2 regions of the Nocardia sp. CY15 genome follow, and region 2 is predicted to be linked to the other one. Evidence: predicted binding sites of a transcription regulator. Region 2 holds the regulator's gene; the other holds the start of a gene.
The links. The regulator HspR, encoded in region 2, represses chaperone genes until heat shock. The targets are predictions, from matches to a motif close to ANNTGAGTNNNNNNNACTCANNT.

Region 1: lon (endopeptidase La) is a predicted target of HspR. The motif match lies at 6,314-6,336, and genes of this name have one in related genera.

The regions. Positions count from the first base shown of each region.
Region 1 covers NZ_VUOT01000007.1:46,389-61,912, forward strand. The annotation lists gene GVY39_RS11215 (hypothetical protein) at 1-300, shown strand, start outside; gene GVY39_RS11220 (ribonuclease H) at 375-947, opposite strand; gene GVY39_RS11225 (SRPBCC family protein) at 958-1,428, opposite strand; gene lhgO (L-2-hydroxyglutarate oxidase) at 1,566-2,750, opposite strand; gene GVY39_RS11235 (hypothetical protein) at 2,773-3,459, opposite strand; gene GVY39_RS11240 (TIGR03084 family metal-binding protein) at 3,813-4,604, opposite strand; gene GVY39_RS11245 (hypothetical protein) at 4,718-6,073, opposite strand; gene lon (endopeptidase La) at 6,415-8,748, shown strand; gene GVY39_RS11255 (PaaI family thioesterase) at 8,860-9,303, opposite strand; gene GVY39_RS11260 (TetR/AcrR family transcriptional regulator) at 9,300-9,884, opposite strand; gene GVY39_RS11265 (DNA polymerase IV) at 10,155-11,225, shown strand; gene GVY39_RS11270 (oxidoreductase) at 11,264-12,259, shown strand; gene GVY39_RS11275 (TetR/AcrR family transcriptional regulator) at 12,477-13,196, shown strand; gene GVY39_RS11280 (alpha/beta fold hydrolase) at 13,353-14,831, shown strand; gene GVY39_RS11285 (ABC transporter ATP-binding protein) at 14,845-15,524, opposite strand, start outside.
Region 2 covers NZ_VUOT01000002.1:49,266-64,789, reverse strand. The annotation lists gene GVY39_RS06090 (DUF5666 domain-containing protein) at 1-688, opposite strand, end outside; gene clpB (ATP-dependent chaperone ClpB) at 784-3,339, opposite strand; gene GVY39_RS06080 (NADP-dependent oxidoreductase) at 3,685-4,620, shown strand; gene GVY39_RS06075 (LLM class flavin-dependent oxidoreductase) at 4,677-5,561, shown strand; gene GVY39_RS06070 (FAD-binding oxidoreductase) at 5,846-7,003, shown strand; gene GVY39_RS06065 (FAD-binding oxidoreductase) at 7,018-7,797, shown strand; gene GVY39_RS06060 (globin domain-containing protein) at 7,798-8,967, opposite strand; gene GVY39_RS06055 (heat shock protein transcriptional repressor HspR) at 9,501-9,920, opposite strand; gene dnaJ (molecular chaperone DnaJ) at 9,920-11,077, opposite strand; gene grpE (nucleotide exchange factor GrpE) at 11,102-11,770, opposite strand; gene dnaK (molecular chaperone DnaK) at 11,767-13,617, opposite strand; gene GVY39_RS06035 (helix-turn-helix domain-containing protein) at 14,020-14,457, shown strand; gene GVY39_RS06030 (zinc-binding dehydrogenase) at 14,516-15,524, shown strand, end outside.

The DNA.
Region 1 (15,524 bases), on a different contig from region 2:
GCGCAGGTCAAGTCGTGGGTCGATGACGTGCAATGCGGCTACCAGTCGGGTGACACGACCTCGGCCAAAGTGCTGGTGACCCTCACGCAGTTCCGGACCAACTTCACCCAGACCAACCCCGAGCGCCAGTTCGTCGTGGTGATCGCCCAGCTGCAGAAATCGGGCGACAAGTGGCTGGTCGAGAAGCTCGATTCGCCGATGCTGAAGGGTGCGGGCACCGGACTGCCGGGCGCTCCCGCGCCGGGCGGAGCTCCGCAGCCCGCACCGTCTGGTCAACCCGCACCGCAGCCGGGCAACTAGCCGAGCGCCTCCGGCGGTGGGCCGAGCCACCACCGCCGGAGGTCATTCGGGCAGCTTTCGGCGATTCGGGCGCATCAGAACAGCGTCAAAGTCTGTGGCGCCGACGGCGCGGCCGCCTTCCCCGCGGCCTTGTCCTTCGGCGCTTCCGGCGCCGTCGACGCTTCCTCCACAGTCACCGCGAGCATTTCCACGGTGTTCGCCTCGGCGACAGCCGCGGTGACCGCGGCCTGCCGAGCCGCTTCTCCGGCCAGTGCGTCGGCCTGCTCGTTGAAATAGTTACCGACATGTCCCCGAACCCAACGGAACCGGACCGGGCCCGGCCTGCTCGCGATGGCCCGATCGATCTGCCGGACGAGTTCGACATTCTTCACCGCGCCACCGGTGGACGTGCGCCAGCCGTTGACCCGCCACCCTGCCACCCATTCCGAGGCGCACTTGATCGCATAGAGCGAATCGCTCTCGATGAGCAGGGGTTCGGACCCGGGATGGGCGACGATCGCCTCCAGCACCGCGCGCAACTCCGCGACCTGGTTGGTTCCGGACGCGGCTCCTCCGCTCGCCGAGGAGCCCTGATGATTGACCCAAGCCCAGCCGATGGCGCCGCCGGGATTGCGGAGGCAGGATCCGTCGGTGCTCACGATGATCATGGCTGGCACCCTACGCAATCCGACCGACAAGATCGGTACCGTGGAATTCCTCTATCTCCCTCCGTAACCGGGACTCGGTACGCCGTAGCGCCGATTTGACCGCGGCGTCGACAAGGCCGGCGCCGAGTCGCCCGGTGACTCCGCGAGGTGGACTGTACTCCGCCTCGGAGGTCAGCACCGAGCGTCCGTAACCCAACGGGTCGAAACGCAGTCTCAGCGTTCCGGACAATCGCCCCCGCAACGTATACTCGATCACCGCATTGCGGCGGTATTCGGTGATCTCGCAGGCGGAAGTCGGCCGCCACAGCGCGAGGCGTGTGGTGGTGGCGAAAGTCGCGCCGAGTCCGCGGTCCTGATCGCTGGTCGGCACGAAGTCCGCGATGCCGAACATCCAATCCGGTACGAACAGATGGTTGTCCGTGTAGTTGAAAGCGACCTCGACGGGCGCTCCGACGTCACTCGCGTACTTGATGTGGCCCATAGGCCCTCCCTGTCCCACGACTGGCGTTAAAAGTACTACAGCTCTCCTATTTATTCGAGGGCTCTGCGCGATTCGGTGCGCCGTATTGCCGGATTCGACCGAATGGTTGGTTGGGAAGGGTTTGGTCCGGCGCCTGCTCAGAGCTGATCGACGATGTGCTCGGCGATCGGCATGGCCGAAGTCGCCGCAGGTGAGGGGGCATTGAGCAGATGGACCGAGCGCTCGGTGCGCTCGATCATGAAGTCGTGCACCAAAGTTCCGTCTCGCAGAACCGCCTGCGCGCGAATACCCGCTTCCCGCGGGAGCAGATCGGTGAGCGTCAGCTCCGGACAGTAGCGGCGGCACTGCGCGAGATATCCGCGCTTGAACAACGAGTTGCGCAGTTCACGCAGGCCGGTGCGTACGTTCGCCTTGGCGACCCGGTGAAATCCGGGAAACGCGAGAATTTCTCGCGCATCCCTGAGGTCGAGACTGCCTTTGCCGTAGCCCTCCCTGGCGAGCCCGAGCACCGCGTTCGGGCCCACGGTCAGCGCTCCGTCGATCGTCGGGCTCAAATGCACTCCGAGGAACGGCAATTCGGGGTCCGGGATTGGATAGATCAACGTGTTGACCAGTCCGTGCCGCTCCGGCGGCAGCTGGTAGTACTCACCGCGGAAGGGAACGATGCGAAAGTCGGTGCGCAGCCCGGCAGCTCGAGCCATCCGGTCCGCCTGCAGACCAGCGCAGACCACCAGGCGGCGTGCCGTCCACGAGCCGGTCGGGCCTGCGGCGACCACCGCGTCCGAGTTCTCGGTGAGCGCGGTGATTTCGGTGCCGAGCACGAATTCCCCACCCGCGCGACGAACTTCATCGGCGAGCGTTTCGGTCACCCGGCTGAAGTCGACGATGCCGGTGTCGGGAACGAACAGTGCGCCGACCCCGGTGACGCGCGGCTCGCGCCGAGCGAGTTCCGCCGCATCGATCAGCTCGACGGACACGCCATTGGTGATCGATCGTTCGTGGAGCGCGAGCATGCGTCCGTATTCGGCGTCGTCGGTGGCGACCAGGAGTTTGCCGCACACCCGATACGGGATGTCGTGGCGCGCGGCGAAATCCTTGGTCCAGCGCGCACCCCGGCGGCACAGCGTGGCTTTCAGGCTGTCCGGCGGATAGTAGATGCCGGAGTGGATGACGCCGCTGTTGTGCCCGGTTTGGTGGGCGGCCAGATGCTGCGCTTTTTCCAGCAGCACCAGGCTCGCACCGGGGTTGCGCGCCAGAATCCGGTGCGCGGTCGCGACGCCGACTATGCCGCCGCCGATGACGCAGAAGTCGTAGGCGCTCATGCCGAGCAGGGTAAACGGTAGGTCACACCGCCACGGAATTCGCTGTCCCGAGCGCGGGTTCGGCGGGGTGCTGGCGGCGGTCTCCGTCCGGCGATGGGGTTGCGGCGGGCGCGGCGTGACGATCGAGGCGCAGATCGTGCTCGCCGAGCTTCGGATCGGAGAACGCCAGTCGCACTTCACCGCTCCGAGTGTCGACGTCGGTGCGCATAGTGGTGACAGCGGACTCGTCCGGCTGCTGCGGCGCGGGTTCGGAATGGAGGAAATCCGTCAGCATCGTGAAGGCGTTCGTGTCCACGGTGACGGAGACGGTGTCGTGCTGGACTTCCGCGACCTGCGCACCGACATAGGCGTCGCCGAGCCGGACTTTGCCGCCGATAGGTGCGGGCGCGGTCGGCGCGGTCGGCTCTGTCGGCGAAATAATATGCGGGGCAGAGGTTTCCGGCTCGGCGGCACGTGGAGCGGAAACCGCTGCGGGCAAGACGAAGCTGCTGCCGGTCAATGCCGGATAGGGGACGGCTCTGTGTCCCTGGTCGGGCTCGTGCGGGGTCTCCGGGGCTGTCGGCGCGGCGAGCCGGGTATCGGGGCGCTGTGAGTCGGCGATCTGTTGGACGACATAAGCGCCGGCCGCGGCGGTCAGGCTCAAGCTGGCGGCACCGGCGAGCACGACGGCGGCATGCCGCGCGACCTGGGCAGGTCGGTGTGCTGTCACGATGCGTTCCTTTCCCTGCGATGCTGCTCCCACAGGCGACCAGCACCATGGGAAGCTGTACGCTCGTCCAGATTACCTGTGGGATCGGGGAGAGTGCCGCGTCGAAGAGAGCGGGATCACATCGACGCTCGGTCGTAAGGCCGAAAAATCACAGGTCCCCACCATGGACATGGCGTCGATGTTTCCGCGAACGCAGCGGCGGGTAAATATCATTCAGCTGGCGAGCGTCATTCTCGACTGCCACCTCGAGACACCCGGCCAACGGCGTCCGGCCGTCGACATGAACACGGCGCACCCAAGTGTGGCGCTCGCCCGCTCCCGAATCGTCATCGATCGGGTCGGGTGTGGGCGGGTCAGGCGAACTGGCCCGCTGTCCGCCCCGCACCCGTCGGACCTGCGAAAGCCTGCGCGATAGTGAGCCATTCCGCGGCGTCGTCGCCGTGCGCCACGAGCGCCAGGTCGTCCGGATGACGGCGCTGGGTCACCAGTAGGCAGAAGTCGAGCGCAGGCCCGGTCACGCGCTGCTCGGCGGTCTCGGGGCCCCACGACCAGATCGTGCGATCAGGCGCGATCAGCTCGACCCGGAATTCCGCCGCCGGGGCGGTCTTTCCGTGCACGGTGTAGGCGAAGTTCCTGGTGCGGACGCCGATATGGGCCACGGTGCGCAGGCGCTCCGTCGGCCTGCGGTACACGCCGAGCGCGTCGGCCACATCCTGCCCGTGCGCCCAGGTCTCCATGATGCGGGCGGTGATCATCGACGCGGCGCTCATCGGCGGACCGAACCACGGCAGTTTGACCCCCGCGGGCACGGCGCGCAGCGCGGCGGTGAGCGACGCGCGGCCACGCCGCCATCGATCGAGCAGGTCGGCCGGGGGTTCGGTGGCGGCTTTCTCGGCCGCCTCGTCGACGAACGTGAGCGCACGAGGGCCGGCCTCGGCCAGCAGCTTCTGAAAGCCTTCGGCGTCCGCGGCGGCGATCGTCGCGACCTCGTCGGTCCAGGCCAGATGGCCGATCTGATGGGCGATGGTCCAGCCGGCCGCAGGTGTGGCGCGCGCCCACTCCTCGACGGCCAACGGGCCGACGAGTCGTTCCAGGTCCGCGCATTCGTCGGCGAAATCGCCGAGCAGCGCCTCGAGGTCAGCCATCCGTTCCCCTACCGATCCGGGCACACCGCCTCGTGCGCCGCCGCCGTCCAGCATCGCAGCGGGACCAAAAAAAGGCAAGCATGCTTGTTTTATCTTGCCCGCAAAGAGCCTCGCTACCAGCCGAAAGCCACCAGGTGGGCCGCCCCGACGACGAGGCCGAGCACCGCGCCGTGCAGATACAGCAGCCAGGCGTCCTGTTCCACGGACGCGTAGAACATCTCCATGAACTCCCCCGGCGTAAGGTCTCGCAATTTGCGCGCCGCGAATTCATCGATGGTCTTGGCCTGCTCCAGGTTGAATTCTTCGTCCTCGGTCAGGGTCGGAGCCAGACCGACCGCGGCGCCCGCCGCGCCCACCGTGAGGTTGTCGAACTGGCGACGACCCAGAGCCGCCCGCACCAGTGTGGTGGTCGGCCCGAGTTGACGATTGATCTCGTCGGCGATCAACCGTTCCAGCAGTTGCCTGGTCTTGTCCCCGTTCGGGCCCTCCAGCAGTTCCTCGGACAGGTTCGGCAGCGTCAACACCTGGTAGGCCAGGATATGGGCCAGATCGGTCGCCGCCTGCGGCTGTCGTTTCGCCAGCAGCGCCTGCTTCCACAGGTACTTGTACCTCGGTTGCGGGTCGCCGGGCTCGAACACCATCTTCACCGCGATGACGTTGACGATCACACCGATCGCCGCCGAGGAGAGCAGGACGATCACCCAGCCCGGAACCCAGCCGAATACCGGAATGTGCTGGTGTACATGCAGATACAGGGCCAGCAGCACGCCGAAGGGAGCGCCGAGCAAGCCGATGCGCACCATGAAGCGCAGCTCGGGCGCCGCGATGGTGGTGGTCAGGTCCTTCAGGATGGCCGGGTTCTGCTGGAGGTAGCGGATCACGAAGCTCTTGATATCGATGAGCTGGTCGACGTTGTCGCCGAGCGAGGCGAAAGCGCGGCGTGACAGCGCGGGCAGTTCGCGATCCACCCGCTGGTAGATCAGCTGTTTGGCGGCGCGCGGCACCGTGCGCCACAGGTCCGGGTTCTCCCGGTACATCAGCTCGTCGACCAGCGGCCGCACCTGCTGGCGCGCGAGCACCGCGACGTAGTCGGCGATGCCGTCGAGGTCGAGTTCGTGGATGAAGTCCTTCGGGCTCCCGATCCGCATCAGCGCCTTGTCCACGCAGATGCTGGCCATCTTTTCCGCACGCGCCGGTATGAAGCCCTGGAATCCGAGGCGGCGGCCGTCGCCGGAGAAGGTGGGCAACACCTGGACCCGGCGCGGGAAGTAGGGATAGAGCACGTGCAGGCCCGGGATGCGGATGCCGCGGAACCGGATCGGCCAGAACAGCATCAGCACGCCGGTCCAGTTGGTCAGCCAACCGGCCAGCGCGCTGAAGATCGGGAACGTGATCAGGTCGACCACGAATTTCGGCTGCCCGGTCAATCCTTCCCAGTCGATGAACACGCCAGCGGCGAGCGACGACATGGATAGGACTCCCTAAGCCGATCCGGCGGTACCGCCGGTATGAGATATCAAGGCCCCCACGTTCTCATTGCCTTGGACGGGGTGTCAACGAGGAGTATCCGGCGAATCGGAAGTCGAATGGCGGGGCGAGGATCCGAAGAGGCTCGGTGTCCGCGTCCGTGGCGCGCGTCACAGTTCCGAGTGGGGAATTCGCCGTCGGCGAACGTTCGGTCGTGGACGGAACAAACCCGAACCATCGCGGGTTGAGTAGGCATCGCTCAACTTTTGGAAGGGTCGAAGACGTGACTACACCACAGAACCTGCCGGTGCTGTTCCTGACCGATCCGATCGTGCTGCCGGGCATGGTCGTGCCCATCGAACTGGACGAATCGGCGCAGGCCGCGATCGATGCCGCGCGCGCCGCCGGGACCGACGCCGTGCTGCTCGCGCCGCGCCTGAACGAGGGCTACGCCACCTACGGTGTGGTCGCCACCATCGAACAGGTCGGCCGGATGCGCGGTGGTGCTCCGGCGGCCGTCCTCAAGGCCGAACGGCGCGCAAAGATCGGGCACGGGGTCACCGGCCCCGGCGCGGCCTTGTGGGTCGAGGCGGAGCCGGTCGAGACTTCAGCCCCGGACGGCCGCACCAAGGAACTGGCCGCCGAATACAAGAAGCTGGTCGTCTCGGTGCTGCAGCGCCGCGAGGCGTGGCAGATCATCGATGCGGTCAATCAATTGACCGATCCGTCGGCCATCGCCGACACCGCGGGTTACGCCACGTACCTCACTTCCGAGCAGAAGCGTGAACTGCTCGAGACCCCCGAGGTGGCCAAGCGGCTCGCCACCCTGATCGAGTGGACCAAAGCGCACATCGCCGAGGCCGAGATCAGCGAGAAGATCAGCGAAGACGTGCGCGAGGGCATGGAGAAGAGCCAGCGCGAATTCCTGCTGCGCCAGCAGCTCAACGCCATCCGCAAGGAACTCGGTGAGGACGAGCCGGACGGCGCCGACGATTACCGCACCCGCGTCGAGCAGGCCGATCTACCCGACACGGTTCGCGAAGCGGCGCTGCGCGAGGTCGGCAGGCTGGAGCGAGCCAGCGATCAGAGTCCGGAATCCGGCTGGATCCGGACTTGGCTGGACATGGTGCTCGAGCTGCCGTGGACGGTGAAGACCACCGACAGCACCGATGTGTCGGCCGCCCGCGCGGTCCTGGACGCCGACCACCACGGTCTGGACGAGGTCAAGGACCGCATGGTGGAGTACCTGGCCGTCCGGGCTCGCCGTGCGGCCCGGGGCTTGGAGGTCGTCGGCGGACGCGGCTCCGGCGCGGTGCTGGTGCTGGTCGGGCCGCCCGGCGTCGGCAAGACATCGCTGGGTGAGTCCGTGGCGCGGGCGCTGGGCCGCAAGTTCGTCCGCGTGGCTCTGGGTGGCGTACGCGACGAGGCCGAGATCCGTGGCCACCGCCGGACCTACGTCGGCGCACTGCCCGGTCGCATCGTCCGCGCCATGAAGGAAGCCGGTTCGATGAACCCGGTCGTCCTGCTGGACGAGATCGACAAGGTCGGCTCGGACTTCCGCGGCGACCCGGCGGCCGCCCTGCTCGAGGTGCTGGACCCGGCGCAGAACCATACGTTCCGCGATCACTACCTCGATCTGGACCTGGACCTGTCCGACGTGCTGTTCATCGCCACGGCGAACGTGATGGAGACCATCCCCGGCCCGCTGCTGGACCGGATGGAGCTGATCACCGTCGATGGCTACACCGAGGACGACAAGGTGGCCATCGCCCGCGACTTCCTGGTGCCGCGGCAGCTCGAGCGCAACGCGTTGACCGCCGACGAGGTGACGGTCAGCGAGGAGGCGCTGCGGGAAATCGCGGCCAACTACACCAGGGAGGCCGGGGTCCGGCAGATGGAGCGGCTGATCGCGAAAGCGTTGCGCAAGGCCGCCACTCGGCTGTCGGAGCGCGAGAGTGTTCCCGCTGCGGCGGGTTACGACCCCGAACTGGGCTACGAGGTGCCGGTCGAGGAAGCACTGACGATCGGATTGGACGACTTGAAGGACTACCTGGGTCGTCCGCGCTTCACCCCCGATTCGGTGGAACGCACCGCCGTCCCGGGTGTGGCCACCGGCCTCGCCGTCACCGGCGCGGGCGGCGACGTCCTCTACATCGAGGCGAACGCCGCCGAGGGCGAGCGCTCCCTGACGCTCACCGGCCAGCTCGGCGACGTCATGAAGGAGTCCGCGCAGATCGCGCTGACCTACGTGCGCTCCCACCTGGAGGAAATCGGGATCGAGCCGTCGGTGCTCGATCGCAACATCCACATCCACTTCCCGGCGGGCGCGGTGCCGAAGGACGGGCCGTCCGCGGGCGTCACGATGGTCACCGCTCTGGTGTCGCTGGCGCTGGGTCGTCAGGTGCGATCGGATGTCGGCATGACCGGTGAGGTCACGCTGAACGGCCGGGTGCTGCCGATCGGCGGCGTGAAGCAGAAGCTGCTCGCCGCCCAGCGGGCGGGGTTGAAGACGGTCTTCATCCCGGCGCGCAACGAGCCGGATCTGGACGACGTCCCGGCGGAAGTGCTGGCCGCGCTGGATGTCCGCCCCGTCGCCGACGTGGCCGACATCCTGGCCTACGCCATCGAACCGGTCACCGAATCGGCTTTGGGCCCTGCCTACGCGGCAACCGCCTGACCTGTGCTGGAAGGGCCGGGCACGGAGAATGCTCCGTGCCCGGCCTTTCGTCTGCCGCACGGCGCGCGAGCTGGGCGCACTGGGTCCACGACGATTCGCGCGTGGGGCGAGTCAGGCGGGGTTGGAGTTCGTCAGGTCGCTTTCCGCGAGCCGGGTGGTGCCTTGTGCCACCGCGCGCAGGATCGGTTCACGGTCGGCGCTCTCCGCGTAGATCCGGCAGTGGGCAACCGCCTGGCGGCGCGTCGACCCGGTGACGGATGCCTCGGCGCGCAACCGAGTGCCCGCGCCCGGTCGCAGGTAGGTGATGGTGAAACCGCCGGTGAGCACGTTCGCGCCGAGAACCGTCCCCGCGGCGAAGGTGAGGGCGTTGTCGGCGGCGTAGGCGAGCACGCCGCCGTGCACGTAGCCGAACTGCTGGGTCAGTTCGCGGCGCAACGGGATGATCAGGGTGGCGGCTCCGTCGCCGAAGGCGGTGATCTCGGTGCCGACCAGGTCGGCAAAAGGCTGTGCGGCCAGCACTTTCCTGGCGCTGTCGAGGCTCATGGCTGTTGTCATCGGGATACCTCTTGCGCGGCTCGGGTGCGATCGGCGGCGAGGGCGAGCCATGCGGCGTCGGCGAGTTCGCCCGCGACTTCGGCCGGGGCGATGCGCATCTCGCCGCCCAGCCACTGCCGCGTGTATTCCTGCGCGGGGCCCAGCCACAGCGCGTAGACCAGATCGACCGGCAGATCACGCACCACCCCGTATCCGGCGTGCGTGCGCCACCAGCGCGTCACATCGGACAAGAAGCGGCGATTGCTCTCGCTCTCGCGCACTCCTGGCGGACGGGCGGAGGTGAGCACCGTGGCCCGGTACTGGTTCTCGCTCACCCACCGCAAGTGCTCGCGCACGCCGGAGGTGACGCCCGCACGCGCGTCGGTGCTGTCGCCCACTACCGCCCAGAAATGCTTCTGGTAGTCCGTCAGCGCGTTGGCCCACACCTGCCGGTAGAGGTCGGCCTTGTCCGGGAAGTGGTGGTAGAGCGCCCCCACGCTGGCGCCCGCCGCGTCCCGGATCTGCGTCAGCGTCGCGTCGAGCGCACCGTGCTCGGCGAACTGGCGCTCGGCCGCCAGCAGCAACCGATCTCGAATCTTCATATACCGAATTTAATTCTGTTTCTCGGGCAGCGCAATGCGCATGGCGAGACGTGCTTCCTCGACGGCATGGGACTGCCGGGCGAACATCGGCGGATCTGCCTGGCAGCGGCGGGCAGTTCGCACCCTGATGGCGGGTCCGGCACCCTGGGAACGGTCCAGCGAGGTGTCCGCGGGACACACGCACGCTCGCGGCGCGGTGGAAACGCCGGTCGGCCGCCGATTCGCACTGGAATTACGCATGGTGTCGCAGCACTGCGGTAAGAACGGCATGTGGCCAGATGGCTGTTGCACGTCGATCTCGACCAGTTCCAGGCGGCGGTGGAATTCCGCCGTCATCCGGAACTGCGGGGACTGCCGGTCATCGTCGGCGGCCACGGCGATCCCACCGAGGCGCGCAAGGTGGTGACCTGCGCGTCCTATCCGGCGCGCGCGTTCGGCGTGCGGGCCGGGATGCCGTTGCGCAGCGCCCAGCGCAAGTGCCCCGACGGCGTCTTCCTTCCCGTGGACATGACCGCCTACGAGGACGCCTCCGACGAGGTCATGGCGCTGCTGCGGACGTTTCCCGGGCGGGTCGAGGTGTGGGGCTGGGACGAGGCGTTCCTCGCAGCCGACACCGACGACCCTGAGGCCCTCGCGCACCAGGTGCGCGCCGCCATCGCCGGACTGGAACTGACCTGCTCCATCGGCATCGGTGACAACAAGCTCACCGCCAAGCTCGCGACCGGTTTCGCCAAATCGGCGGGCAAGTCCTCGGCCGAGCCCGTGGCCGGCGCGGGCGCCGCCACGGGCGTCTTCCGGCTCACCGCGGCGAACTGGACCGAAGTGATGGCCCATCGCCCGACGAACGCGCTGTGGGGTATCGGCGACCGAATCGCCGCGCGTCTCGCCGACCTCGGCATCCGAACCGTCGGCGACCTGATGGCGGCCGACCGGCATCGTCTCGCCGCGGAGTTCGGGCCGAACACCGGGCCGTATCTCCGGGTGCTCGGCCACGGCAAGGGCGATACGGATGTCACCACCGAACCGCGAATCCCCGTAGGTCGCAGCAAATCCGAGACCTTCCCGCACGATCTGACCGATCCCGGCGAGATCCGCGCCCAAGTCGCGCGACTGGCCACCGAGGTCGCCGAGGAGATGGCCGCGGCAGGCCGGATCGGCACCCGTGTTTCCGTGACGGTGCGCACCAACACCTTCTATACCCGCAGTAAACAGGAGAAACTCCCCGAACCGACCATCGACGTCGCGCGGATCGCCGAGACCGCGCTGCGGATCGTCGACCGGTTCGACCTCGACCGGCCGGTTCGTCTGCTCGGCGTCCGGCTGGAACTCGTGCCGCAGTAGCTCCCGGAACCCGTCCGGACACTCGTATGCTCGTCCGCATGGAGTTCTGGGCGATGGTGGCACACGAATCGGATAGCGGGATCGTCCTGACCCGGCAGCAGGTCGGCGAGGATTTCCTCGGGCCGGGCGACGTGACGATCAAAGTGCACTACTCGAGCGCGAACTACAAGGACGCTCTGGCGATCACCAAGGGCGGCGGAGTGGTCCGCAACTACCCGATCGTGCCCGGAATCGATCTCGTGGGCGAAGTGGTCGAGTCCGCCGACGACGATTTCGCCCCGGGTGACCCGGTGATCGCGCACGGATACGACATCGGCGTTGCACACAACGGCGGCTTCGCCGAATACGCCAGGGTGCCCGCCGAATGGGTGGTCAAGCTGGAGGATCTGAGCCTTCGTGACGCCGCCGCGCTCGGCACCGCCGGTTTCACCGCGGCCCTCAGCGTGCAGGCACTGCTCGATCGCGGTCTCACCCCGGACGCGGGCCCGGTGCTGGTCACGGGCGCGACGGGTGGAGTCGGCAGCGTGAGTATCGACATCCTCTCCGGGCTCGGCTTCGAAGTTATCGCTTCCACCGGCAAGACCGATGCGGGCGACCTGCTCAGTGAGATCGGCGCGAACGAGGTGATCGGAAGGCTGCCCGAGGAGCCGAGCGCCAAGCCGCGGCCCCTGACGAAGGCGCGGTGGGCCGCGGCCGTGGACAGTGTCGGCGGCGCCTCGCTCGCCTACGTTCTCAGCGCCATCGGCTACGGCGGCGTGGTCGCGGCCAGCGGCCTCACCGGCGGATCCGAGCTGCCCACCACGGTGATGCCGTTCATCCTGCGCGGCGTCGCCCTGGAGGGCATCGATTCGGTCAACCTCCCGATCGAGCGCCGTCGCGAAGTATGGTCCCAGCTCGGCAAGGACTTGCGCCCTCAGCATCTTTCGACCCTGGCGAACCACGCCCCGATCACCGAGGTGGAGAAGGTGCTGCGCTCCATTCAGAAAGGCAGCCACCGGGGCCGAACCGTTCTCGGCGTCTCGGGCGAATTCTGATCGTCACCTGTGTGCCTGCGCTCGGCGGGCTCGGGTAGCGCTCGCGGAACCCGGACCGGACGCATGCGGCGCGCGCCGTGACGAGGCCCGGCTCGATCCGTTCGAGCCGGATTTCGGTGGTTGACGGGCCGGGGTTCGGTCCCGCATCGGCACCGGCGAGCGTTGTACGCATTCGCGAACACCGTGCGCTACGCTGGAGATGGACGAAAGGAGTGTCATGCCCGCGGAGAAGCAGCCGGTGGGATCGGTGTGGACGCGCCCGCGGCGCGGCCGGGAGCAACCGGCGCTGACCAGGAAACAGATCGTGGCCGAAGCGGTCGCGCTATTGGACGCGGAGGGCATGGAGGCGCTGAGCATGCGTCAGCTCGGCGCTCGCCTGAACGCAGGCGCCACCTCCCTCTACCGCCACGTGGCCAATCGGGACGAGCTGATCGAACTGGTGGTCGACGAGGTCTACGGTGAGATCGACGTCCCACGGATCGATGACCCGGCGCGATGGCGCGCCGCGGCGCAGGAGTGCGCAACGAGCCTGCGCGCGATGATCCTGCGGCATCCGTGGATGGCCTCGACCCTGGGCCAGGTCGGGCTGTCCTATCTGGGCCCGAACGTTATGCGGCTCAACGACCGGATGGTCGGGCTGTTCGAAGCCGGTGGCTTCCCCGCCGAGGAGGCGGGCGACGGCATCGGCGCCGTCATCAGCTACGTGGTCGGTATCGGCATCACCGAGGCGGCGTATCTGAGCATGCTGACTCGCAGCGGGAAGACGGAGAAGGAGTGGCTGGCCGAGCTGCGACCGGCAGTCGAAGCGGCGGCGCGCGAGTTTCCGCGAGTCGCGCAGGAGAACTGGAACCAGGATCCAGAACGGTTGCGCGAGCGGAAGTTCCGCTACGGACTGGACCGGGTGCTGGACGGGCTCGACGCACGCCGGGCCACCTGACGCGCACCTCGCGCGACGCCGCGCGTGGGAAGGGTGCCACCATCGAAGGCTCCGATCCGATACGGTTCTTCCGCATCCACCCACGTGCTCGCTCCGGTCGAGAGGCGAAGTCTGTTGCCCGCGAAGCCGTTCTGGCGTTCGATTTCGATAGCGGCGGTGTCCGTGCTGCTGGCCGTGCCCGCCTACACCCAGGCCGAGCCGGTGGCCGACCCGTACCCGGCCGGCCTGGACCGGTTCTATCGTCAGCTGCCCGAGTGGAAGCCTTGCGGTGTCGAGAATCTGGACAAAGCTGGTGGCGAGTGCGCCGAAGTTCTGGTGCCGCTGGACTACGGGCGGCCTGGCGATCGCACGATCACCGTGGCGATATCCCGGGTGAAGGCGGGCGATCCGGCACGGCGCCGGGGAGTCCTGCTGTCGAATCCCGGCGGTCCCGGCGGGCCGGGCCTGGACAGCGTGGATCTGCTCGGTGACGTGCTGTCGCCGGATGTGCTGGCGAGTTATGACCTGATCGGGATGGACCCGCGCGGGGTCGGCGAATCCAGCCGCAGTCCCCGGTGCGGGTGGCCGGTCGGCGAGATGGTGCGCTCGGCCGGCTTGGAACCGCTGGGTTTTGTGCACGACACCGTGCAGTCCGCGGGCATGGCCGCGAGCTGCGTCATCCGCGATCCGGATTTGGTGCGGCAGTTCACCACTCGCAACACGGCGCGCGACATGGACATCGTCCGGGCCGTCTTGGGCGAGCAGAAGGTCAACTTCTACGGCTTGTCCTACGGCACCTACCTCGGCGCGGTGTTCACGCAGATGTTTCCCGAGCGCACGGATCGAATCGTGCTCGACAGCGCGATCGACCCGGACCGGTACTGGACCGGCTTGGTGCAGGATTGGGGTCCCGCCGACGAGATCGCGCTGGACGACTGGGCCGTGTGGGCCGCCGCCCGGGACGACGAGTTCCGGCTCGGCGCGACTGCGCAGCAGGTGCGGGCGAAGGTCGAGGAACTGGTGCGCATCGCCGCACGGCAACCGATCGTCATCGATGGGTTCGCGATCGATGACCACTGGCTTCCGTTCATCCTGCACGCCTTGCTGACGAACTTCCGGTTGAACGAGCCGTTGGCCGCGACGGTGCGTGAGATCGCCGATGCCGCGGGCGGCCCGCCGACGACCTCGCGTACGCCCCGGTTGCGCGCCATTGTGCAGGCGCTGCGGGACAACGAGAACTCCGTGCTGGCGCAGATCGCCTGCGGCGATGTCGGCGCACCGATCGATCCCACCTGGTACTGGCGCACCATCGAAGAGAACCGGGCCACGCAACCGGTGTTCGGCGCGCTGGCGGGCAACATCCAGCCGTGCGCCTTCTGGCCTCGCCCGGTCGAACCTCCGACGGTGGTCCGGAACGCGGTGCCCGCGCTCATCGTGCAGGCGACGGGAGATCCACGCACCCCTTACGCCCACGGGGTTCGACTGCATCAGCATCTGTCCGAGTCGCGCATGGTCACTCTGCGCGATGTCCGTATCCATATGACGTTCCGGCCCGAATTGAGCAGTTGCGTGAACGACGCGATCAACACCTACTTCGGCGCGGGGGTGCTGCCGGACACCGACACCACCTGCACCGCGGACCAGACTGCGAGCTAGCCGGTAGCCGCGGTCAGGCCGCGGCCGTGACGGGCTCCTCGGCGAACTGGGTGCGGTACAGCTCCGCGTAGCGGCCGTCGGCGGCCAGCAGTTGGGTGTGCGTGCCACGCTCCACGATCCGTCCCTGCTCGAGCACCAAGATCTGGTCGGCGGCGCGGATCGTCGACAGCCGGTGTGCGATCACCAGCGCGGTCCTGCCCTCGAGCGCTTCGGACAGCGCTTCCTGCACGGCGGCTTCCGAGGTCGAGTCCAACGACGCGGTCGCCTCGTCCAGGATCACCACGCGCGGCTGCTTGAGCAGAAGGCGCGCGATGGTCAGACGCTGGCGCTCACCGCCGGAGAGCCGGTAGCCGCGCTCGCCGACCACGGTCTCCAGCCCGTCCGGCAAGGAAGCGACCAGCTCTCGCAGGCGGGCGCGTTCCAGCGCGTCCCAGAGTTCGTCCTCGGTGGCCTCGGGCCGCGCGAGCAGCAGGTTGGCCCGGATGGTGTCGTGGAACAGGTGCCCGTCCTGAGTGACGAGCCCGACCGTTTCGCGGATCGACCGGCTGGTCAGCTCGCGCACGTCGGCGCCGTTCAACCGCACCGCGCCGCCCTCGACGTCGTAGAGCCGCGAGACCAGCTGGGCGATGGTGGATTTGCCCGCGCCGGACGAGCCGACCAGTGCGATCAGCTGACCGGGTTCGGCCCGCAGCG
Region 2 (15,524 bases):
GATCGGACACTTCGGTGCCCGACAACGCGATCACCTGGGTGTTCGCGTCGGTGCGCACCGTAATTGTGTTGCCCATCACCGAACTCACCGTCAAGGTGCCGCCGTCGTTGGCGGTGATGGTGCCCATGGTCGCGCCGAGTCCTTCGACGTCGCCCAGGCCTGGCACGCCCGGCAGCCCGCTCGGCGGGGTCGGCGGAGCGGTCCTGGTGCCGGGCAATGGCCTCGTGGTGGCGGGCGCCGTCGAGGCGGCCGCCGTGTCGGACGGACCGGAATCGCTGCCGCCGAGCAGCACGCCCGCGACAACGCCGATCGCACCGATCAACAGCACGACGCCGATCGCCAGGGCGATCCACAGGCCGGTATTGCGCCGCGGCGGCTCCGGCGGCCGGGGCGGCAATCCACCACCGGGCGGCGGCGCCGTACCCGACCACCGATCACCGCCACTGTCGGGATAGGCGGTCCACTGGGAGTCGTAGGGCGGGAACTCTCGCGTCGCGTTCGTCCCCGGCGGGCCCCAGGAGCCGTATTGCTGCGTCGGGGGGTACTCCGACGGAGCACCGGTGCCGTACGCGTCGTTGTACTGCGTGGTGTGCGTCGGATCCCCGTACCCGGACTTGCCCGGCGAGCCCAGGTGTTCGGTCGGCGCCTCCTCCGGCCGCTGCCCCCATGGATCGTTCGGGTTGGTCATGCGCTCCAGCGTAGGTCCGTTCGGTCGCCCGCGCCCGCAAGTAGGCGGCCTCGCTCCCAGCGCTGCCCGGAGCGAGTCCGCCTACCCTCCTCGGCTCATCTCCCGACGATCAGTCCGTCGCCGTCGGGGCTGACGGCCACCTTGACGCTGTCGCCGTCGGAGATCTCGCCCGCCAGCAGTTCCTTGGCGAGGGAGTCGCCGATGGCCTGCTGGATCAGCCTGCGCAACGGGCGCGCGCCGTAGGCGGGGTCGTAGCCGCGCACGGCGAGCCAGAACCGCGCCGAGTCGCTGACCTCCAGCTTCAGCCTGCGCTGCGTCAGCCGCTTCTGCAGCTGCTCTAGCTGGATGTCGACGATGCGCTCGAGCTGCTCCTCGTCGAGGGAGTGGAACATGACCACGTCGTCGAGACGGTTGAGGAACTCCGGCTTGAACGCCGAACGCACCGCGTTCATGACGAACTCGCGATCACCGCCCGCGCCCAGGTTGGAGGTCAGGATGAGGATGGTGTTGCGGAAGTCCACCGTGCGGCCTTGTCCATCGGTGAGCCTGCCCTCGTCGAGCACCTGCAGCAGGATGTCGAACACGTCCGGGTGCGCCTTCTCGATCTCGTCGAACAGCACCACCGTGTAGGGCCTGCGCCGCACCGCCTCGGTGAGCTGACCGCCCTGGTCGTAACCGACGTAACCGGGCGGGGCGCCGACCAGCCGGGCGACGGAGTGCTTCTCGCTGTACTCGCTCATGTCGATGCTGACCATGGCGCGCTCGTCGTCGAACAGGAAGTCCGCCAACGCTTTCGCCAGCTCGGTCTTGCCGACGCCGGTCGGGCCGATGAACATGAACGAGCCGGTCGGGCGGTTCGGGTCGGCGACGCCCGCCCGCGCCCGGCGCACCGCGTCGGACACCGCCTGCACCGCCTCGGTCTGGCCGACCACGCGACGCCCCAGCTCCTCCTCCATGCGCAGCAGCTTCTGCGTCTCCCCTTCCAGCATCCGGCCCACCGGGATGCCGGTCCACGAGGACACCACCTCGGCGATGTCGTCCGGGCCGACCTCCTCCTTGAGCATGACCTCGCCGTCACCCGCTGTCGCCGAGACCTTTTCGGCCTCGGCGAGCTGCTTCTCCAGCGCCGGAATCCGGCCGTAGCGCAGCTCGGCCGCCTTGCCCAGGTCACCGTCGCGCTCGGCGCGTTCGGACTCGCCGCGCAGCGCCTCCAGTTGCTCCTTGAGCGTGCGCACCTGGTCGATCGCGTTCTTCTCGTTCTGCCAGCGGGTGGTCAGCTGGTTGAGCTTCTCCCTGCCGTCGGCGAGTTCGGCCCGCAGTTTCTCCAGCCGCTGCTTGGAGGCCTCGTCGGTCTCCTTGGCGAGCGCGACCTCCTCGATCTCCAGCCTGCGCACCGCGCGCTCCACCTCGTCGATCTCCACCGGTCGGGAGTCGATCTCCATCCGCAACCGCGAGGCCGACTCGTCGACCAGGTCGATCGCCTTGTCCGGCAGGAACCGGGAGGTGATGTAGCGGTCCGACAGCGTGGCCGCGGCGACCAGCGCGGAGTCGGTGATGCGCACGCCGTGGTGCACCTCGTAGCGATCCTTGATGCCGCGCAGGATTCCGATGGTGTCCTCCACCGACGGCTCGCCGACCAGGACCTGCTGGAAGCGCCGCTCCAAGGCGGCGTCCTTCTCGACGTGCTTGCGGTACTCATCCAGGGTGGTCGCGCCGACCAGGCGCAGCTCGCCGCGGGCCAGCATCGGCTTGATCATGTTGCCCGCGTCCATCGCCGACTCGCCGGTGGCGCCCGCACCGACGATGGTGTGCAGCTCGTCGATGAAGGTGATGATCTGGCCCGCACTGTTCTTGATGTCCTCCAGCACGGCCTTGAGGCGCTCCTCGAATTCGCCGCGGTACTTCGCCCCCGCGACCATCGCGCCGAGATCCAGCGCCACGACTGATTTGCCGCGCAACGATTCGGGGACGTCGCCCGCCACGATGCGCTGAGCGAGTCCCTCGACGATGGCCGTCTTACCGACGCCCGGCTCGCCGATCAGCACCGGGTTGTTCTTGGTGCGTCGGCTCAGGACCTGCACCACCCGGCGGATCTCGGTATCCCGGCCGATGACCGGGTCGAGCTTGCCGGAGCGGGCGGCGGCGGTGAGATCGGTGGAGTACTTCTCCAGCGCCTGGTAGCTGCCCTCCGGATCGGGGCTGGTGACGCGGGCGCTGCCGCGTACGGCGGTGAACGCCGCACGCAGCGCGTCGGCGGTGGCGCCGTATTTGGTGAGCAGCATCGTGACGTCGGAGTCGCCTGCGGCGAGACCGACCATCACGTGCTCGGTGGAGACGTACTCGTCACCCAGCTCGGTGGCCAGACGCTGCGCCGCGGTGATCGCGGCGAGGGCCTCGCGGCCCAGCTGCGGCGCCGTGGTGGCGCCGGTGGCCCGCGGCAGCCGGTCCACGATGTCCTGGGCCTCGCGGCGCACGGTCGCCGGGTCCGTTCCGACGGCCTTCAGCAAGGGCGCGGCGATGCCGTCGGTCTGGTCCAGCAACGCCACCAGCAAGTGCGCCGGACGAATCTCCGGGTTGCCCGCGGCGGAGGCCGCCTGCAAAGCGGCCGTCAGAGCCGCCTGGGTCTTGGTGGTGGGATTGAACGAGTCCACGAGTCACCTTCCTACTAGTCGATTCCCACGGCGCCGAGCGCGATCGTCCAGTGCGTACCCCGAGGCTCACCCTCGCTTCGTCTGGCCGCTTCTTCGGCTCGGCGCCGTTCCTTACCGTCCAACGTTGGAAAGGTTGAGTCTGTTCCGCTCAAGTTTTAATTTCTTCGGCGCGCCGGTCCCGCACCGCCGGATGGAGTCGAACGCTACGCCCCGACACGGGCGAATGCGACGCCCGCGACACCGCCGAAGCGATGATTCCGCACGTCGACGGGGTTCGGATGCCTACGATGACCACGGCCGTCACTTTGTTGCATCACTCTTCACCCCGAATCAAGGAGCGAATGGATGCGCGCGATCGTGGTACGGAAGTTCGGAGCGACGCCGGAACTGGCCGAGATGCCGATGCCGGAACCCGGGCCGGGAAGCGTGCGGGTTCAACTCCAGGCGGCCGGGGTGAACCCCTTCGACCAGCGCATGGCCTCCGGGATCCTGGACGGCCGACTACCCCACGACTTTCCCATGATCCTCGGGGTGGACGGCGCGGGCACGGTCGCAACGATCGGCGAGGGCGTCAGCCGCTTCGCCGTCGGCGACCGGGTGGTCGGCAAATTCCTCACACCACCGGTGGGGCACGGCAGCTTCGCCGAGTACGCGGTGCTGCCCGAAGGCGGCACGCTGGTGCCGATCCCGCCGGGCGTGCCGACCGTCGCCGCCGCGGCGCTGCCGACAGCCGGAGTCACCGCCCAGGATCTCGTGGACGCCACCCAGATCCGGCCCGGCCAGACCGTGCTGATCGTAGGCGCGACCGGCGGCGTCGGCTCCTTCCTGGTGCAACTGGCCAATATCGCGGGCGCACGCGTCATCGCCACGGCGCGGGGCAGTTCCGCCGATCAGATGACCAGGCTGGGTGCGGCGGAGACGGTGGACTACACCGCGGCCCCGGTACGCGACCAGGTCGCCGCCGCGCATCCCGACGGCATCGACGTCCTGTTCGACCTGGTGAGCACGCCCGAAGCGCTCGCGGAGCTGACCACGCTCGTCCGCGACGGCGGCACCGTCTACTCCACCACCTTCGCCGCCGACGAGGACGCGTTGCGCGCGCGGTCGCTGCGGGGCGGCAATATCGAATCCAAGGGCAAGGCGCCGGAGCTGGCCCGGCTGATCCAGCGTGTCGCGGCGGGGGACGTGGTCGTGCCGATCGACGCGACCGTCCCGCTCGCGGAGGGACCCGCGGTCATCGGAGCGCGGGGCGCGCGCGGGAAGACCGTGCTCGCCATCTGAGCCGTACCGGCCCACCGTGCGGGCCGGCGTCCCGCGAGACCACCCGGAGGTGTGCGATGAGCAACCGAGCACCCCAATTCGGCTTGTTCCTGATTCCCGAGGCCGACGACTTCCGCCGGCTCGCCGAACTGAGCGCGTACGCCGACGTTGCCGGACTCGACCTGATCGGGATCCAGGACCACCCCTACCAGCGCCGCTTCTTGGACACCTGGACGCTGATCACCACTCTCGCCGCGCGGACCGAGCGGATCACCTTCTTCCCCGACGTGGCGAACCTGCCGCTGCGCCAGCCCGCGCTGCTGGCGAAAGCGGTGGCCTCGCTCGACATCATCAGCGACGGCCGGATCCAGCTCGGCCTCGGCGCGGGCGCGTTCTGGGACGCCGTCGCCGGAATGGGCGGGCCGCGCCGGACCGGCGGCGAGGCGGTGCGCGCCCTGGCCGAGGCGATCGCGGTGATCCGGGCCATGTGGAGCGACGCGCGATCGGTGCGGGTGCCCGGCGCCTCCTACTCCCTCGCGGGCGCGCACCCCGGTCCCCAGCCGCGGCACGATCCCGGCATCTGGCTAGGCGCGAAGGGGCCGCGCATGCTCGAGCTCACCGGTCGGGTCGCCGACGGCTGGGTGCCGTCGTCCGCGTGGGCGCCACCGGAGTTCCTCGCCGAGGCGGGCAGCCGGATCGATGACGCCGCCGCGGCGGCGGACCGGGACCCGCTGGCCGTGCGGCGGGTGTTGAACGTGTCCGGGCACATCACGGCGGACGGGGCCGATCACGGCTTCCTGGACGGTCCACCCGAGCGGTGGGCCGACGATCTGCTGACACTGCACCGCGCCCAGCGGATAGACGGATTCGTCTTCTGGCCGACCGAGGGGGAACCGGTCGAGCAGATCCGTCGTTATACCGAGCAGGTCGTGCCTGCGGTCCGTACCGGCGCCGGGACCTGACCTTCCGGGAACAAGCGTCTGGGCACGCCGGAGGGGTCGCGGCGACGGTCCATGACGGGTCAGCGACATTCGTCGTTTGCCCACCGATTACCGTGTGGCCGGGTCTCACGGCACCGACGGCGCGGTCGGACGTAGTCCGTCTCCAGCCCGCGCCCGGCCGCAGCGGAGGCGAAGGTACGCCTATACCCACACGACCACGGCATTTTCGGGGATACTTGTCGGCGGGAGACCGCCGGTAACGGGTATGTCCCCGGGCAGAACTGAGGGAAAGGAAGCTCCACGTCGTGGATGCGCGTTCGGCTGCGCTGGTCCGCGCCAATTTTCGTTCGGTGACCGAGTCGCCGAATGGACCCGAGCGGTTGGTCAGTGCGTTCTACGGACATTTGTTCGCCGAGGATCCCCGGCTGCGCGAATTGTTCCCACCGGTCATGGAGATGCAAGCCAAGCGCATCGCCACGGCGATCCAGTACGTGCTCGATCACCTGGAGGACTGGGAGCGGGCACAGGCATTCCTGGAGCAGCTCGCCCGCGACCACCGCAAGTACGGCGTCGAGGCCGCGCATTACGACATCGCCGGCCGGGCGCTGCTCGCGGCGTTCCGCGCCTACAACGGCGTGGCCTGGAATCGCGGCTTGGAGGAGGGCTGGCGCGACATCACCATCCTGATCTCCGCGTCCATGGCCATCGGCGCCAACTCCGACAAGTCGCAGCCGGTGTGGGAGGCCACGGTGGTCGGCCATCGCCGCGTGCTGGAGGACCTGGCCATCGTGCGGCTGCAATCCGACGGTCCGGTGCCCTACCAGGCCGGGCAGTACGTGCCGGTCACGATTCCGCAGCGTCCCAAGATGTGGCGTTATTTCTCCCCGGCGATCCCGTCCAACCCCTATGGCGAGATCGAGTTCCACGTGCGCAAGATTCGCGGCGGCTGGGTGAGCCCCGCGATCGTCAACGAGACCAGGGTGGGCGACCGGTGGCAGATCGCCGGCCCGCTCGGCGGCCTGCGCGTCGACCGGGACAGCGGGCGCGACGTGCTCATGATCGGCGCGGGCACCGGCATCGCCCCACTGCGCGCACAGCTGATCGAAATGGGCCAGCGCGGCATCAACCCGCGGGTGCACTTCTTCATCGGCGGCCGCTACCCCTGCGACCTGTACGACGTGGAGAACATGTGGCAGCTCTCGCAGAGCAACCCATGGCTGACCATCGTTCCGGTGTGCGAGCAGAAGACCAACCCGTGGTGGTACCCGCATCCGCCGCAGGACGCACCGTACGGCATGCACCGGCGCCTGATCGGTAATCTTGGCGCCGTGGTCGCGAGCTTCGGCGCGTGGGAGGACCGGCAGATCCAGATCGCGGGATCGGCCCGGATGATCGCGGACACCCGGCGCGCGCTCATCGCGGTCGGCACGCCGGAGCAGAACATCAGCTGCGACCCTGTGTAACGAAGGAGGCCCCGTTGGGGGACCCGAGCACGCTCGGTAACGGTGCGGATCAGGCGCCGGAGTGGACTTCGACCGTCGTCGGTCATCACCGGTTACGGCACGATCTCGCGGTGATCCGCCTGATCGGCGAATTCGTGCCGTTCGCCGCGGGGCAATCGGTCGAGGTGCGGGTGCCGCAGCACCCCGGTGTGCGGCGCAGGCTCTCACCCGCGCTGCCGCCGTCACTGGACGGCAAGCTGGAATTCCACGTGCGCACGGTGCCGGGCGGCTGGTGCAGCGGCGCGATCGTGGCCGACACCCAGCCGGGCGACGAGTGGCGCATCGGCGCTCCGCTCGGCGGGTTCTGGGTCGACCCCGACGGCGACGAAGTGGTGATGATCGCGGGTGGCACGGGATTGGCGCCGATGCGCGCGCAGATCCTGGAGCTGGCCCGCAAGCCGTCGCCACCGCCCACCTATCTGTTCATCGGCGGGCGATCCCCCCGCGACCTGTACGCCTCGGACATGCTCTTCCTGCTGGCCGCCGAATTACCTTGGCTCACCGTGATTCCGGTGGTCGAGAGTCCGGAGGACCCGGACTGGGTCGATGAGTGGTACGAGCAGTCCCGCGTCGACATCGGCTTCCCGCCCGACGACATGCTGTACGGGACGCTCGCCGACGTCCTGGGCTCCCATGGCGCATTCCTCGAGCACCAAGTGCTGGTCTGCGGCTCACCGGCCATGGTCCAGACCACAGTGGACCGCCTCCTGGAAACGGGAACTCCCCCGGAGCGGATCCAATTCGAGGGCCTGTGATCAATACAGCGGATCGTGGCGGATGTTCTTCGCGAGCGTTCCCGCTGCCATGAGGCGGAACTTCGTGGTCTGCACCATCGATGGGGAACCGGCGATCTGCACGTCGCGGTCGGGCCAGGCGCCGAAGCTCGCGACGACCTTGCCGATCTGGCCGGTGACTCGGGGTTCCAGACCGGGCCATGTGGTGCGGGGCTCGTCGGGTTCGGTGTACCACCACGGGTTTTCGTCGTGCTCACTGACCGGCGTGACGGTGAGCCAGCGGTTGGCCATCGCCAGCTTGCTCAGCGTTTCCAGGTCGTAGAGGTCACACGGGTGGTGACCGCCGACGAACAGGTGCACCTTCGGATTGGTCCGCCGCATCGCCATCGACATCAGCTGTGCCCGCAGCGGCGCGACGCCGGTGCCGCAGCCGACCATCAGCATCTTGCGTTTGATGTTGCGCGGAACGCCGAGGCCGCCGAGTGGTGAGCCGAGCAGCCACTGGTCGCCGACGACGGTCTGGCCGACGACGGCCGAACTGACCCAACCGCCCAGCACGCTCCGGACGTGGAACTCGATCTCCCCGTTGGCATTCGCGGGCACCGCGGGCGAGAGATAGCGCCACATGCGCGGCCGCGAGGGGATCTGCACGCTCAGGTACTGACCCGCCGCGTAGTGCATCGGCTGGTCCAGTTGCAGCCGGACGACGACCAGGTTGCGCAGCACCTCACGCCGCTCGATCACGGTGCCGGTCCACACCGGCGGCGTGGCCTCCTTCTCCGCCGCGCCGATCATGGTGTCGGCGATGACCTTCAGGCCCTCGTCCCAGGCCCGGTCGACCTCGTCGGTCCACATCTCCGTGCCCGCGAACACCTTGACGGCGGTCTTCAGCGCGGTGGACACGGCGGTGTAGTGCGCCGGCTGCACGCCGTACTTGCGATGGTCCCTACCGAGTTGGGCGAGGAAGGGCAGGAGCTTGTCGGGCTCCTCCAACCGGTCCAGCGCGTAGGAGATGGCCTTGACCAGGCGATCGCGCTGGGCGTCCATCGCGGCGGGAAAGAAATCGCGGACATGCGGGTAATCGGTGAACAAGATCGCGTAGAACGATCTCGCCAGTTTCTCCGGCCCCCCGTCCTCCGCAGCAACTGCCTTGAACGTGGTTCTGATCAAAGCGACAGTGCGCGAATCCATTGCCGTCACAACCCCATTTCGCACTCGTTCACGAACCATGCCGGCGAGTGAGGTGCTGCGGGCCACTCGACAGCAGCCGACGGAAAGGAGTGTAGGCGAGGTTTGCCAGCAACGGAATCTTTCGGAGGAACATCACGCGTGTAATTCTGTCGAAACGAGGTCGCCCGGCGAGACACGCCAGAGAAACCGACTGCACGACGGTGGATCTGGCACGAATTCGGTCGCGTTCACGGCGAATTGGCAACGGCCGCTTGGGAAATTCCATAGCGACTGGTCTGTTCTAGCGACATCAGAGCAACATGCATATCGCCACACGTAAAGCAAACCAGGCATACCGCACCGTTACCGTGATCCGGTCTATGGTGAGCAATCCCAGTTGATTCGACAACGAAATAACTTTCGCCACATGACCTCTGCCGAACGTGTTCTGGTTTACCGTCAGCAAATACAGGGTGATTCCGGCTCCCGAAACGACGAAGGCCCCGGCCTCGAATCGCGGTGTGCGACCGAGGCCGGGGCCGTCGTCGTGCCGGTTATCGCCGGTGCCTGCCGTCCTCACGACGATGCCGAGGCTGCCAGACGACCAACGCCGTACTGCGCTGCGGCGGCGAGAGATCGGGACGGTACCCGGCGCGCATTCGCTCCAGCTCCGCCGTCAGGTCCGCGACCTGGTTGCGCAGCTCTTCCACCTGATTGGTCAGTTCGATGATGCGCTTGATGCCCGCCAGGTTGACGCCCTCGTCCTGGGACAGCCGCTGCACCTCGCGCAGCAGCTCCACGTCCCGGGCCGAGTAGCGCCGCCCCCCGCCCGAAGTGCGTTGCGGCGTGACCAGTCCCAAACGGTCATACGTGCGCAGCGTCTGCGCGTGCATGCCGGCCAGCTGGGCCGCCACCGAGATCATGAAGAACTCGGCGCGCGACCCGCCGGACGCGTTCTTCGGTTCAGAGGACATCACGCACCTGCCCATCCCGCCCGTGGATCGAAGCCGCTGAGCCGCTCCACCTCCTGGTAGCGCTTGAGCGCCTCCACGGCGTCACCGTCCAGCTTCTGCGGTATCGCGACCTTCACCGTCACCAGCAGGTCGCCCGCGCCGCCGCCACGCTTGGGCACGCCACGGCCGCGCACCCGCAGGATACGACCATCGGCGGTACCCGGGGGCACCTTGACGCCGACCCGGCCGTCCAGCGTTGGCACCGAAACCGTTGTGCCCAGGACCAATTCACTGTAACTGACCGGCAGCACCAAGGTCAGGTCGTCGCCGTTGCGGCCGAAGACCTTGTCCTGGCTGACGTGGACGGTGACGAAGAGGTCGCCCGACGGCGCCCCGCGCAGTCCCGCCTCGCCTTGGCCGGCCAGCCGGATCCGTTGGCCGTCACCGACTCCCGGGGGAATCCGCACCGTGATGGTGCGCGTGCGGTTCTGGATGCCGTTGCCGTGACAGTCGACGCACGGGTCGTCGATGATCGAACCGCTGCCACGGCACTCGTCGCACGGCTCGCTGAAGCCGAACGCGCCCTGGTTGCGGCTGACGACGCCGGTGCCGTTGCAGATCGGGCAGACCCGCGGACTCGTGCCCGGTTTGGCTCCGCTGCCGTGGCACGTGGTGCACGGCGACGGGCTGGTCATCCGCAGCGGAACCGTGACGCCCTGGGCGGCCTCGCGGAAACCGAGCGTCGTCTCGGTCTCCACGTCGGCGCCGCGCCGGGGGCGGCTCGACGTCCGCGTGCCGCCCCGGTTGAACAGACCACCGAGCAGGTCACCGAGGCCACCGTCGGCGGCGCCCGCGCCGCCGAAGATGTCCCCGAAGGTGAATTCCTGCGAGAAGCCGCCACCCGCACCGGGACCGAACCCACCGCGACCGTAACCGCCACCCGCGAAGAGCTTGCGGGTGTCGTCGTACTCTTTGCGCTTGGCCGGATCCGACAGCACGGCATGCGCCTCGCTGACGGCTTTGAACCGCTCCTCGGCTTTGGTGTCACCGTGGTTGGCGTCCGGGTGCAAGTCACGCGCGAGCTTGCGGTAGGCCTTCTTGATCTCGTCCTGCGAGGCGCCGGAGGAAATACCCAGCTCCTTGTAGAAGTCCTTTTCGATCCACTCCCGCTGGCTCACCGAGCATCTCCTCCTCTCGCGTCCTTATTGTTCGTTCGCGCCGGCATCAACATCCGATGCCTCTTCGGTCGGCTGGTCAGGGGTTTCCGTCGAATCGGCTACGCCGTCGGTTACCCCGACGAGCGCGTGCCGAAGCACCCTATCGCCGAAGCGATAGCCTTTGCGCATCACGATGCCGATCACCGGGTCGTGGCCGGAGCCCTCGTGCTGCACGGCCTCGTGCAGGGTCGGATCGAAAGGCTCGCCCTCCGAACCGAACTCCTCGAGGCCCTGCTTGAGCAGCGCGGCCGACAATTTGTCGGCCACCGACTTCAGCGGACCGGACTCCAGGTCGCCGTGCGCCCGCGCCCGGTCGAGATCGTCGAGCACGCCGAGCAGTTCGGTGACCACCGACGCCTTGGCGGAGTCGATCGCGGCCTTGCGGTCGCGCTCGACCCGGCGCCGGTAGTTGGCGTACTCCGCGGTCAGCCGCTGCAGGTCGGCGGTGCGCTCGGCGAGCTCGCCGCTGATGGTGTCGGCGAGCGCCTGGGCGTCGCCGCCGTTGTCGGCCTCCGCACCGTTGCCCGACTCCGGGGCCTGCGCGGCCGCGGCGCCGTTGTCCGCGGCCTGCTGCCGGATCTCACCGGTCTCCGGGTCGATCTTCCGGTTGTCGACGAAGGTGATCGGCTCCTTCTCAGAGTTGCCCTCGGTCACTTCTTCTCCGTGTCGACCGGCTCGTCCACGACCTCGGCGTCCACGACCTGGTCATCATCCTGCGCCGAACTCGAAGCACCGTTGCCCTGCGCCGCGGCGTCCGCGGCGGAGGCCTCGTAGATGGCCTGGCCGAGGGCCTGCGACTCGGTCGCCAGCTTCTCGACGGCCGCCTTCACCGCGGCGATGTCGGTGCCCTTGAGCGCCTCGTTCGCCTCGGCGATAGCCGCCTCGACCTTGGTCTTGACCTCGGCGGGGACCTTGTCCTCGTTCTCCTTGATGAACTTCTCGGTCTGGTGCACCAGCGACTCGGCCTGGTTGCGGGTCTCGGCCTCCTCGCGGCGGGCCTTGTCCTCGGCCGCGTGCGCCTCGGCGTCCTTGATCATCCGATCGATCTCTTCCTTGGACAGGCCGGAGCCGTCCTGGATCTTGATCGTGTTCTCCTTGCCGGTGCCCTTGTCCTTCGCGGTGACGTGCACGATGCCGTTGGCGTCGATGTCGAAGGTGACCTCGATCTGCGGCACGCCGCGAGGGGCCGGCGGGATGCCGGTCAGCTCGAAGGAACCGAGCAGCTTGTTGTGCGAGGCGATCTCGCGCTCACCCTGGAACACCTGGATCTGCACCGACGGCTGGTTGTCGTCGGCCGTGGTGAAGGTCTCCGAGCGCTTGGTCGGGATGGTGGTGTTGCGCTCGATGAGCTTGGTCATCACGCCGCCCTTGGTCTCGATGCCCAGCGACAGCGGGGTCACGTCGAGCAGCAGGACGTCCTTGACCTCACCCTTGAGCACACCGGCCTGCAGGGCGGCGCCGACGGCGACGACCTCGTCCGGGTTCACGCCCTTGTTGGGCTCCTTGCCACCGGTCAGTTCCTTGACCAGATCGGAGACGGCGGGCATACGGGTGGAACCGCCGACCAGCACGACGTGGTCGATGTCGGACACCTTGATGCCCGCGTCCTTGATCACGGACTGGAACGGCGCCCGGGTGCGGTCCAGCAGATCGGAGGTGATCTTCTGGAACTCAGCGCGGGTCAGCTGCTCGTCGAGGAACAGCGGGTTCTTGTCCGCGTCGACGGTGATGTAGGGCAGGTTGATCGAGGTGCTCTGCGAGGAGCTCAGCTCGATCTTCGCCTTCTCGGCGGCCTCACGCAGCCGCTGCATGGCCATCTTGTCCTTGGTCAGGTCGATGCCCGAGCTGGCCTTGAACTTGTCGACCAGCCACTGCACGACCCGCTCGTCCCAGTCGTCACCACCGAGGTGGTTGTCGCCGGAGGTGGCGCGGACCTCGACGACGCCCTCGCCGATTTCCAGCAGCGAGACGTCGAAGGTACCGCCACCGAGGTCGAAGACCAGGATGGTCTGTTCCTTGTCGCCCTTGTCCAGGCCGTAGGCCAGCGCCGCCGCGGTGGGCTCGTTGACGATGCGCAGGACGTTCAGGCCCGCGATCTGCCCGGCTTCCTTCGTGGCCTGCCGCTGGGCGTCCTCGAAGTAGGCGGGCACGGTGATGACCGCGTCGGTGATCTCCTCACCGAGGTAGGCCTCGGCGTCGCGCTTGAGCTTCATCAGCGTGCGAGCGCTGATCTCCTGCGGCGTGTACTTCTTGGCATCGATCTCGACGGTCCAGTCGGTGCCGATGTGCCGCTTGACGGAGCGAATGGTGCGGTCGACGTTGGTGACGGCCTGGTTCTTGGCGGGCTGGCCGACCAGTACCTCGCCGTTCTTCGCGAACGCGACGATCGACGGGGTGGTGCGCGATCCTTCCGAGTTGGCGACGACGACCGGCTCGCCGCCTTCGAGCACGGCGACGACCGAGTTCGTGGTCCCGAGGTCGATTCCGACCGCACGAGCCATTGTGGTTCCTCCTAGTTGACGTACCTATGTGTGTCGGTGCCGAGGCGGACAACCGCCCTGCGACGCCCGGTGAAGGACGCCGCGAGACCTCGCCCCTAGCACCTCACGGAGCACGGCCCCAGCAATACTGAGCGTGGTCGGCTCAATCCTGCCCGGCGGGCGTTCCGGAGTCAACCGAAACTTGAGCCCTACACACTCAATCTTGTCGAAAAGCTCAACGGGCGACGCGCGCGATTAATTCCCGGACGGCGGCACGGAGCCGGAAAATTCTCGGGTCTGCCCGAGACGCCGGGCTCGACCACGAGGCGTGTCGCATCCGCCGTCGGTCCGCACCCCTCGGTTCCCCGCGGTGTCGCCGGTTCCCGCTTGATACCGTCGCCTGAACTGGCAGAATCGGCGGTCATGGACTCCTCGGCGACGACTTCGTGCTGCGATGACGGCGACTACGACGTTCTGCAGTGGGACACCAGGGCCGACTGCGAGGTGCGCCAGATCCTCGACCGGGTCGCCGACAAGTGGTCGCTGCTGGTTATCGCGCTGCTGGACCAGCGCAGTCTGCGGTTCACCGAACTGAAGCGGGCGATCGACGGCGTCAGTCAGCGGATGCTCACCAAGACCCTGCGGCATCTGGAACGCGACGGACTGGTCCGGCGCACCGTGTACCCGACGATCCCGCCGCGGGTGGAGTACGCGCTGACGCCGCTCGGCGCCAGCCTGCACACCACGATCAACGCACTGGTCACCTGGACCGAGACGCATCAGAACGAAATCGCCTCCGCCCGTGACGACTACGATCGCCGCGCGGCGGAGGAAGCGACGATGGGCGCTACCGCGCAGTAGGGTGACGACGGGCGTCCCGGCCGGGTCGCCCGCGCGCGCCGTCCATCGAGGAGCCGCCATGAGGGCCGCCGTCGTCACCGCTGCCGAGTTCGAGGTCGCGCGGCTGCCCACGCCGCGGCCTGGCGCGGGTCAACTGCTGATCGACGTCGCGCGCTGCGGCATCTGCGGCTCGGACCTGCACGCGCGCACCCACGCCGACGAACTGGCCGACCTGGCCGTGGCCACGGGCTACGAACACTTCATGCGCTCGCAGCAGAGCGTCGTGCTCGGGCACGAATTCAGCGGCACCGTGGTCGACTACGGGCCCGGCTGCCGCAAGCGGTGGAAGACGGGAACCCCGGTCGTCGCGCTCCCGATCGTCCGGCACGGCGAGCAACCCCATCTGGTGGGGCTCTCGGCCGCTGCGCCGGGCGGCTATGCCGAACAGGTGGTGGTCCAGGAATCGATGACCATGCCGGTGCCCAACGGCCTGCCCTTGGAACACGCCGCGCTGACCGAGCCCATGGCGGTGGCCTGGCACGCCGTGCGCAGAGGCCGCGTGGGCAAGGGACAGACCGCGTTCGTCATCGGCTGCGGGCCGATCGGCTTGGCGGTGATCAGCATGCTGAAGGCCGCGGGCGTGCGCACCGTTGTCGCCAGCGACTTCTCGCCGCGCCGGCGAGAACTCGCCACCGCGTGCGGCGCGGATGTCGTGGTCGATCCGGCGACGGAATCGCCGTGGGCAGCCGCGCCGAAGAAGAGCCGGATCAACGGCGTCACCGACATCCTGGGTCTCGGGTTCGACACCATGGACCGCCTGCGGCGGGTTCCGAACCTGCCATGGTGGTACGTCTTCCGGCTGGCGCACACGTTGAACGCGGGACCGGCCGGACCGGTGATCTTCGAATGCGTGGGCGTACCCGGGATCATCGACCAGATCCTCACGGCCGCACCGCCGCTGTCGCGCGTGATCGTGGTCGGAGTGTGCATGGAGGCCGACCGCTTCCATCCCGCGATGGCGATCAACAAGGAAATCGAACTGCGGTTCGTGCTCGGCTACGACCCCGGCGAGTTCCGTGACACCTTGT